Regions from separate parts of the Desulfovibrio sp. JC022 genome, predicted to be linked through region 3. Evidence: riboswitches for the same ligand, from Rfam matches in the RefSeq annotation. Region 3 holds a riboswitch; each other region holds the start of a gene.
What was found. A riboswitch is a leader RNA that binds a small molecule or an ion and turns the genes downstream of it on or off. The one in region 3 is predicted to bind cobalamin.
Positions count from the first base shown of each region.

Region 1 (3,276 bases), on a different contig from region 3:
GCATTTGCGCGAAAAGAAAAAGAATTTCCAACCCTCCAACGTCCAGTTCGGACTCATGCCTGCATTGAATAAGCGCGCACCTAAACGGGTTCGTAAAGAACTCTACGGCAAACGTGCTATGGAATTATTTGAAGCTTGGTTTGAAGAGAATATTAAATAGTAATGACTCAAAAACATCCCTTTGAAATTAAACCGAACCGGACATTGCTTACTTTGGCAATTCCGGTTCTTTTTTCTATGGTCGCCGAGCCTTTGACCGGGCTGGTGGATACTGCATTTGTTGCCAAACTCGGCCCGGAAGCGCTGGCCTCGCTTGGTATCGGGACCATTGTATTCTCGTCTGTCTTTTGGATTTTTGGATTTCTGGGCATCGGCACCCAGACTGAAGTTTCGCATGCCTTGGGTAAGGACGATCTTGAACGGGCTTCGTCCCTTGGCTGGATGGCTGCGGGCATTTCCGCTGTGCTGGGATTGGCTTTGATTGTTTTTGTCTATCCATTTCTAAGCAGTATTGCGGTGATGATGGGCGGAGAAGGTGCTGTTCGCAATCTGGCAGTAGATTACATGAGCTACCGTTTGCTGGGTGGACCGGCTGTATTGATTGTTCTTGCCTGCTTTGGGTCTTTGCGCGGTTATCAGGATATGCGCTCCCCGCTGTGGATTGCGGTGGGCATGAATGTGATCAACGTCGTGCTGGACTGGTGCCTTGTTTTCGGTAAGGGACCGTTTCCCGTTATGGGGGTGGGCGGTGCTGCTCTGGCAAGTTCCATTAGTCAATGGATTGGTGCGGTTTGGGCGGTGCTGGTTGTTCGTAAACATTATGGATTTAATACCGGATTCAGCTTTGCTGACGCACGCAGGCTTTTTGTTATCGGCGGTGATATGTTTGTGCGTACCGGGTGCGTCTGTATGTTTTTGCTGCTCTGTACCCGTTTTGCTACTAAAGCCGGGGCGGAATCCGGTGCGGCGCATCAGGCTATCCGCCAGTTTTTTGTTTTTCTGGCTCTTTTTCTAGATGCTTTTGCTATCAGCGGACAGTCGCTGGTGGGCTATTTTGTGGGCCGTGCCGATCGTGTGACCGCGCGTAAAGTCGCGGCACTGGTCTGTAAATGGAGCTTCGCCACCGGGGTTGTGCTGACCATCGGTATGTATCTGGGACAGCAGCCTGTGGTCTGGTTGCTGGTACCGGAAGAATCCGCCATGGTTTTCGGACCTGCATGGCTGGCAGTCACTTTCTTGCAGCCCATCAACGCGCTCTCCTTCGCTACCGACGGAATCCATCTTGGAACCGGTGATTACCGCTATCTGCGGAATGCCATGCTCATTGCGGTTCTTACAAGTGTCGGACTCCTTTATGTGGTAGATTGGTTTCATCCGCAGCATATGTTGTTCTGGATCTGGGTTGTTGCCGGGATTTGGACCAGCCTGCGTGCATTGTTGGGTATGATCCGTATTTGGCCCGGAATCGGGGACGGGCCGTTGGCCGCGCGTTAACAGGGCTAAAATTATCAGACAGCTAAGATAGTGTATATCAGCCGTCTGCATTGACAATGCGAGTGAACAATCATATCTAGCTTTTGCCTGAGGTGCTCTCACGAGCTTAATAGGGAACCCCGTTAAAGTCGGGGACGGACCCGCCGCCGTGAGTCCTGCAAGGTTTCATCCCGTGTGACCGGAATAATTCCGGTTCCGTGTGCCACTGAATTAATTTTCGGGAAGGCCGGGTGGAATAGGACGAGTCGGAAGACCTGCCCGGGTGCAAATCACGATCATTCTGACGGTTAACGGGGCTTTTACCTGTCAGAAATTGCTGCGCATGCACTCGCGTGTGTGGTTTACCTTTTTTTAAGCCCCCCAATTTGAGGAGACTGTTATGCAGTGCCGTTTTGGGGACAAATTCAAGTTCATCCCCGCATTTATTCTGGTTTGTTTTCTGCTGATCCCTTCATTTGCCATGGCCGGACATGGTGAAGGAAAGTCTGTAAAAAAAGGTATTATGCTGTCCGCTTTCGGTTCCAGCATGGTTGAAACCAAACCTGCGTTTGATGCAATCGACAAGGCCGTGAAAAAGGCTTTTCCCGGTGTACCTGTTCGTTGGTCCTATTCTTCCGCTATCATCAGAAATATTCTGGCAAAAGAAGGCCGTGCTGTGGATTCCCCGGTTATGGCTATGACCAAGATGATGGATGAAGGTTTCACCCATGTTGCAGTGCAGTCCCTGCACACCATCCCCGGTGAGGAATTTGAGGGCATCAGTGACACCGTAAAAAGGTTTGAAGGTATGCCCAAAGGCATGAGCAAAGTTACCGTAGGCAAGCCGCTTCTTTATTCCGACAAAGATATGCAGCGCACTGTGAAGGCCATTATCGCCAACATACCCAAGGACCGTAAGGCCAAGGATGCTGTTGTACTTATGGGTCACGGAACCCACCACGCCGCTAATATCTACTATCCCGCTTCTCAGGATTACTTTTCCAAGGTTGATTCCAATATTTTCGTTGGTACAGTTGAAGGCGCACCTTCCCTTGATGACGTTAAAGTTCTGCTCAAAAAGAGCAAAGCCAAGAAAGTCTACCTCATGCCTTACATGTCTGTTGCAGGTGACCATGCCCGTAACGATATGGCAGGAGATGAGGCTGATTCATGGAAATCCGAGCTGTCCAAGCTGGGTTACAAGTGTGTTCCCGTGCTTAAGGGAACCGCTGAATTTCCGCAGGTTTTGGACATCTGGGTTGATCACCTCAAGGTTGCTTTCAAGCACCTTGGCGACCATTAATTAAACCGGGCGGTGATGATGGAATTTTCAGGTAACAGAAGGGCGCAGGCAGTCATTGTACTGTCATTGCTCGTGCCGATTTCCATTTTCGCCGCCTGTCTTTTCGGGGCTTATCCTACTGAATCTGCTCAGGTCTTGGCGGCCTTTAAGACTGCTTTGGGTTTGGGTGCAGATAAAGTTGATTCAGCACTTTCTTTTATCATTATCGATCTGCGACTCAGCCGGGTTTGTCTATCATTTTTGGTGGGAATGTCGCTTGCTGTTGCCGGGACTGTTTATCAGGGCATCCTGCGCAACCCTTTGGCTGATCCGTTTACTCTTGGAGTTAGCAGCGGGGCGGCTTTCGGGGCCAGTCTGGCGATTTTTTCCGGCTCGACTATGCTCGGCGCGGAGCTTTGGTCCAGATTCGGGAACCTGTTTCTGCCGCTGGCTGCCCTTGCCGGGGCAATGGCTGCGCTTGGCGCAGTGCTCATGCTGGGCAGGATCGGCGGAAGATTACG
Region 1 is NZ_VOPZ01000002.1:62,761-66,036, reverse strand. Features, by position in the region: gene trmFO (methylenetetrahydrofolate--tRNA-(uracil(54)-C(5))-methyltransferase (FADH(2)-oxidizing) TrmFO) at 1-160, shown strand, start outside; gene FMS18_RS03270 (MATE family efflux transporter) at 163-1,494, shown strand; cobalamin riboswitch at 1,568-1,771, shown strand; gene FMS18_RS03265 (sirohydrochlorin cobaltochelatase) at 1,874-2,776, shown strand; gene FMS18_RS03260 (iron ABC transporter permease) at 2,795-3,276, shown strand, end outside.
Region 1: another riboswitch for cobalamin. It lies ahead of FMS18_RS03265 (sirohydrochlorin cobaltochelatase); the one in region 3 lies ahead of FMS18_RS00930 (ribonucleoside-diphosphate reductase).

Region 2 (3,276 bases), on a different contig from region 3:
ATCTGGAGCAGATTGTCAACGGGCTGTCTGTTGCTTCAGATGAAATCAGCAATCATGTTGCGGATTCCAGCAGAAGGGCACGGGAGCAGCAGTCTAATCTTTCCGAATCCACTACCGCTCTTGATCAGATGACCTGTTCCATTCAGGACGTGGCCCGCAGTTGCTCTGATGCCGTTGTGGGCGCGGGGGAAGCCATGAGTACCGCCAATAGGGGTGCGGAAATGACCGGGGAAGCGATTAATTCCATTTTCAGTGTCAAGGAGCAGAGTGACCGGTTGAAGGATAGTCTTAACCAGATGAATGTCAGGGTTGAAGATATTGGCCGGATCATGTCTGTGGTCAGTGATATTGCGGATCAGACAAATTTGCTGGCCCTTAATGCGGCTATTGAGGCTGCCCGTGCCGGGGATGCCGGGCGCGGCTTTGCAGTGGTAGCCGATGAAGTACGAAAATTGGCAGAAAAGACCATGGACGCCACCAAGGATGTGGGCCTCGTGGTTGAGGCTATTCAGGAAAGTTCCCACGCCAATGTGCAGAGCATGGAAGAGGCTGCGACGTCTGTGCTGGACAGTACCCGGTTGGCGGAACAGGCCGGGGATGCTCTTGAGGAGATTGTCAGCCTCGTGAATGGGGTTACCGGACAGGTCCGGAATATTTCTGCTGCTGCGGAAGAACAGTCCGTGTCATCGGACCAGATTAATTCTTCATCCAGGAATATTAACCAGATGGCAGAATTGACCACCAAATCCATGGAAAAATCCAACGATTCAGCAAAGGATCTTTCTATTCTAGCTATGGAGTTGCGTTCATTGATTGACGGATTGCGCGAAGAGTCCCGAGCTTCTTGATCTTTATCTCAGATAAAAAGTGTTTTTGTTTTCAGGTTAAAAATAATTTCAGCCGGACTAATTCGTCCGGCTGAAATTATTCGAAAACGGCTAAAGGATTTTGTCTCTAAATCAGGGCCTTAAGATGTTTTGAACACCAAACGAACAATTGTGGAAAACTGCTGTTCAACACGAGTTATGCCAAGCACCCCAAGGGCTGACAGGGTGTTGTATAAGAAAAAGTCTAGAGAGTCTTGACCGTATTTTCTAGTCTGTTAGACTGCTTTCAGTCGTCAGCACTTCAGGAATCCGTTTCTGCTTTCTGAGCATCAAAAACGGACCAGTCGGGAACCCGGTTTGAATCCGGGGCGGTTCTGCCGCTGTCAGGGAAGCATTTTTGTGCGTATCCCGAGCCAGCACTCCGACCTGAAGCATTGCCTGTCCTTTATGGCAGGTCGAATCAAACCGACCGAAAGTTTGTTTCTGACATTCTTCCGGTTTCAAAAGTCCTGCGGGATGAGCCTTCCGGGCCCCTGCACCTAATGCACACCACCATAAGACACGGCTGAGCCGTGGGCTTGCAATCTGGGGAGGTTGCTTCCTTTTCTGCGTTCTTTTTTCGGCGTGGACGGTGATGTGTGCGGACAAATTTTTAATCAGGTAATTAAATGCCCAAACAAATTCTCAAACGTGACGGTTGTCTCGAATCATGGTCCACTGAGCGTATCTCAGAAGCAATTTTTAAAGCTCTCAAAGCCAGCGGAATCAAAGATCCTCTGCTGAGTAAGCGTCTCGGACGTAAAGTTGAGCATAAGCTCGCTGAAGTCGATGTGCCCGAACAGGAAATGGTTCAGGATATGGTTCAGCTGGTTCTCATGGAGAACCGTCTTTACTCTGTTGCCGAACGTTATATAATTTACCGCGAAAAACGTCGCGAACTGCGCCGCCAGGATGAAACTTACCTCGATATCGCCGGAACCATTGAAAGTTACCTTGACCGTTCCGACTGGCGTGTAAATGAAAATTCCAACATGGGCCATTCCTTTCAGGGACTGATGCTGCACATGTCCGGAGCTGTTCAGGCCCGTTACTGCCTTGAAAAATATCCCGAAGAAATCAGGCTGGCCCACGAGCACGGCTATTTCCATATTCATGACCTTTCCTTCGGCCTTGCCGGATACTGCGCCGGTTGGTCCCTGCGTGATCTGCTGCTGGACGGTTTCGGTCTCAAGGGCCGTTGTTCTTCCGGTCCGGCACGTCATTTTGATTCCGTAACCGGACAGATGGTCAACTTCCTCGGCACTCTTCAGAACGAATGGGCCGGTGCGCAGGCTTTCAACAACGTTGATACCTACCTCGCTCCCTTCATCCGTCACGACGGTCTGGATTATGACCGTGTGAAGCAGATTGTGCAGAAATTGATCTTCAACCTGAACACCACCTCCCGTTGGGGCGGACAGAGTCCGTTCACCAACTTCACCTTTGATATGGTTCCGCCTAAGCATATTGCTACCGAACCCGTTATCATCGGCGGAGAATTTCAGGACACCACTTACGGTGAGTACCAAGAAGAAATGGAGATGATCAACCGCGCCTTTGTTGAAGTCATGCTTGAAGGTGACTCCGATGGCCGCATCTTTTCTTTCCCCATTCCTACATATAACGTTACCCCGGATTTTCCGTGGGAAAGTGAAGTGGGCGAGCTGCTCTTGCAGATGACCGCCAAATACGGCGCGCCTTATTTCCAGAACTTTATCAACTCCGACCTCAATCCCGAGGACGTGCGTTCCATGTGCTGCCGTTTGCAGATGGACCTGCGTGAGATCCGCAAGAAAACCGGTGGTTTGTTCGGTGCCGGGGACCTGACCGGTTCCATCGGTGTTGTTACCTTGAACCTGCCCAAACTGGCTTACCTCGCACAGGGTGAGGAAGATTTCCTCGACCTGATCACCGAGTACGCGACTCAGGCCAAGGACTCCCTTGAGTACAAGCGCAAGCTGGTTTCCGCCAACTTTGAGAGCGGCATGTTCCCCTTCTCCCAGCGCTACTTGAAGAACGGCTTCAAAGGCCACTTCTCCACCATCGGACTCATCGGCGGTAACGAAGCCTGCCATAACCTGCTGGGCAAAGGTATTGATACCCCTTCCGGTTCACGTCTCATGCAGAGGGTTCTGCATCACCTGCGCGACCTGACCGTGGAATTTCAGGAAGAAACCGGAAACCTCTTCAACCTTGAAGCTACTCCGGGTGAAGGTACCTGCTACCGTCTGGCTAAGATCGATAAGAATCTTTATGCCGATATTTACACTTCCGGTGAAGGTACCCCGTACTACACCAACTCCACCTTGTTGCCGGTTGGTTCTACCGAGGACGTTGTCTACGCCCTTGAACACCAGAACGATTTGCAGACCCTGTACAATGGCGGAACAGTATTCCATTCCTTCCTCGG
Region 2 is NZ_VOPZ01000003.1:250,266-253,541, forward strand. Features, by position in the region: gene FMS18_RS06325 (methyl-accepting chemotaxis protein) at 1-848, shown strand, start outside; cobalamin riboswitch at 1,114-1,272, shown strand; gene FMS18_RS06330 (ribonucleoside triphosphate reductase) at 1,496-3,276, shown strand, end outside.
Region 2: another riboswitch for cobalamin. It lies ahead of FMS18_RS06330 (ribonucleoside triphosphate reductase); the one in region 3 lies ahead of FMS18_RS00930 (ribonucleoside-diphosphate reductase).

Region 3 (3,276 bases):
TAACCCGGACCTTTACGACATCAACGACAAGTCCGAATTTTTCCTTGCTGTGGGCAAAATCATCTCCAAAGTGCGCACCATTGCGGCATTTTCCTACCGCAAATCCATAGGGCGTCCCTTTGTATACCCGGACCCGGAGCTGAGCTACTGCCACAACTTCCTGCATATGATGTTCTCAATCCCCTACAAACAGTATGATCCGCCCATTGAAGCTGTAAAAGCACTCTCGCTCATCTTCCAGCTCCACGCGGACCACGAGCAGAACTGCTCCACCTCCACTGTAAGGATGGTCGGCTCCACTCAGGCGAACATTTTCGCCTCCGTGTCATCCGGCATCTGCGCTCTCTGGGGCCGGTTGCATGGCGGAGCTAATGCCGCAGTCATCGACATGCTCGAAACCATCCAGAACGGCGACTATACCATCGATGAGTACATTGAGAAGGTCAAAAAGAAAGAGTGCCGACTCATGGGCTTCGGGCACCGCATTTACAAAAGCTTTGACCCGCGCGCAAAAATTCTCAAAAAAGCCACCCACGACCTCTTGCAGCACGGCTTCAGTGATGAACTGCTGGATATCGCCATGAAGCTGGAAGAACGCGCTCTTTCCGATGAATACTTTACCGAGCGAAAACTCTACCCCAACGTGGACTTCTATTCCGGCATCATTCTGCGCGCACTGGGAATCCCGGTAACCATGTTCCCGGTAATGTTCGCCATCGGGCGCATGCCCGGTTGGATTGCCCACTGGTACGAAGATTACACCAACCCGGCAGCAAGAATTAATCGCCCGCGCCAGATTTACACTGGCGAAACTCCCAGAAATTACGTACCTATAGATTTCAGGAAGTAAATCTAGTCAGTATCGGTCCTGGGCTTATCCGGCCCCGGAGCGATGGATATACCTACCCGGATATGCCCGTAATCCCGCCCCGTACAAGGGATGAGATTACGGGCAATACTTTTTTGAGCAGTTCGAAATTTTAATTATTTTCAAAAAAATCAAAATTAATTAAAAAAAAGCTTGCAATTTACACACGATATTTATAAACAATTCTTCGCCGTGCCGAAGTGGTGGAATTGGTAGACACGCTAGGTTCAGGGTCTAGTGGAGGTTTCTCCGTGGAAGTTCGAGTCTTCTCTTCGGCACCATATTTCAGAAAAAGCCGCAACAAATGTTGCGGCTTTTTTGTGTTCTTGGCCCTGACAACAAGTCAGCCCTACTGCCCATTGGGCTAAGGATCTTTCTGCTGAAAAACAGCTAAAAATTATTGACCGCAGATGAAGTTTTGTTAAACTTTTGCTCGTTGTTTTTCACTTCAGGATTTTTTGAAAATAAGGGAACCCGTTTAAAATGCGGGGCGGTTCTGCCGCTGTGATTCCTGTCCTTTTAAGGAACAGGAAAAGCCAGCACCCCGGCCTGAAGCTATCTGCTGTATGCAGAAAATTACCACCTCCCGGACGCTCCTTTTCAGGCATGCTCTCCGGCTTCAAAAAACAGGTTATGCCTTCTGGGCCTCCTGCACCACAAATCAAAATTCTATCCCCACTATGGGATTATTGTTGCCGGCAAATGTTTTTCGTTTATGAATTTTCATTCGCCTCAAGACTATGGTTTGCTTTGTAAATTTCACAGCATCCAAGAATACTCATGCGCCCTTGCTTTTAAAAGCAGCTAATTTTGACCTCAGGGCCCAAAAAAAGCCCTTTATAGGATATTCATCATAATGACCGAACAATCTGTAATCACCCGCGAATCAGCGAAAATGGCTCTTGAAGAACACACCCGTTTTCAGGAAACCGTCAGTTCCAAGAAATACCAGATACGCGACCGCAAAGGACGTCTTCAGGAACACTCATTTACTGACGTTAAAAACAGACTCTGCCGTGAATTTTTAAAACATTCCCGTTTCGAAAATCAGGAAAATGAACAGGTTTGCGAAATGCTCCAATCCGGGCGTTTCATTCCTGCCGGTTCCATACTTTCCGGCCTTGGCAATGAACATGCGAAATGTTCGCTGAGCAACTGCTATCTGGCCAAGATTGAATCTGATTCCCTTGAAGGAATTTTCGAAGCCCAGAAAAAACTGGCCCGCACATATTCCTATAGAGGCGGCAGCGGCATCGACATCACCATCCTGCGCCCTTCCGGTGATCCGGTAAACAACGCTGCGGTGACTTCTTCCGGGGCTGTAAGTTTCATGCCCCTTTTCAGTGAGCTGACCAATACCATCGGGCAGAACGGCAGACGCGGCGCGCTGATGATCTCTCTGGACATCCGCCACCCGGAAACCCGCCGTTTCATCTGGTGCAAGAGCAAGCCTGAAGAAATTTTCGGAGTTGATTCCCTGACAGGTAAAATTCAGGACGTTTTCGGTGCCAACATCAGCCTTAAAGTTACCGATGACTTCATGCGGGCTGTTGAAGAAGATAAGGACTGGACTTTTATTTTCCCCGACAGATTTAAAATCAGCGGTAAGATTTGCGATGAATCCACCCTGCAACTGCTGCCGGAAGTATACAAGGCCCTTGATCCGCAGGTCGGGGACCGTCTTGAGGCTGAAATTATCTACAAAGTCATCGGCACAGACCCCAAAAAGCAGCTGGTCAAAGTACAACCGGATCTTCCGGTCAACGATGAGAACACTCGCCTTGCCGACGAAACCCTGACCTTTTCCCTTTCCAGAAAACGCAACGAAACATCGGACATATTCGATCCGGTAAAATCCGTTTACAACGAACTCTGGGACGGTGATTACAGCCGCTGGCAGGAACTGAAACTTCCGCTTAAAGAATACGACACCGTCAAAGCTCGCGACCTGCTTGAAGAAGTCAGTGAATCCGCATGGAAATCCGGTGATCCGGGAATCCTTTATCAGGACACCACCCAGCGCAACACCCCCGGCACATACATAGATCCCCTGCGTCTCAAGCCCATGTCCACCAATCCCTGCGGCGAGCAGGCACTCGGCTACTGGAGCAACTGTTTGCTCGGAGCCATGGTTTTGTACCGGTACGTGGTTAACCCGTACACCAAGGAAGCACGTTTCGACACCGATCTTTTCCATGACGACCTGACCCGGACAATGTCTTTCATGGACACCATGTCTGATCTCAACCAGAACAAGCACCCGCTTCAGAAGCACCGCGATGCTGATAAATACGGTAAACGCATCGGCATAGAATTCACAGGACTGGGCGATATGCTCGCCATGCTGGGCATGCGTTACGGAAGCGACGAATCCATTGATTTCATCAAAGAAATCATGCGCGACAAAG
Region 3 is NZ_VOPZ01000001.1:227,535-230,810, reverse strand. Features, by position in the region: gene FMS18_RS00940 (citrate synthase) at 1-850, shown strand, start outside; tRNA gene FMS18_RS00935 (tRNA-Leu) at 1,063-1,149, shown strand; cobalamin riboswitch at 1,302-1,436, shown strand; gene FMS18_RS00930 (ribonucleoside-diphosphate reductase) at 1,725-3,276, shown strand, end outside.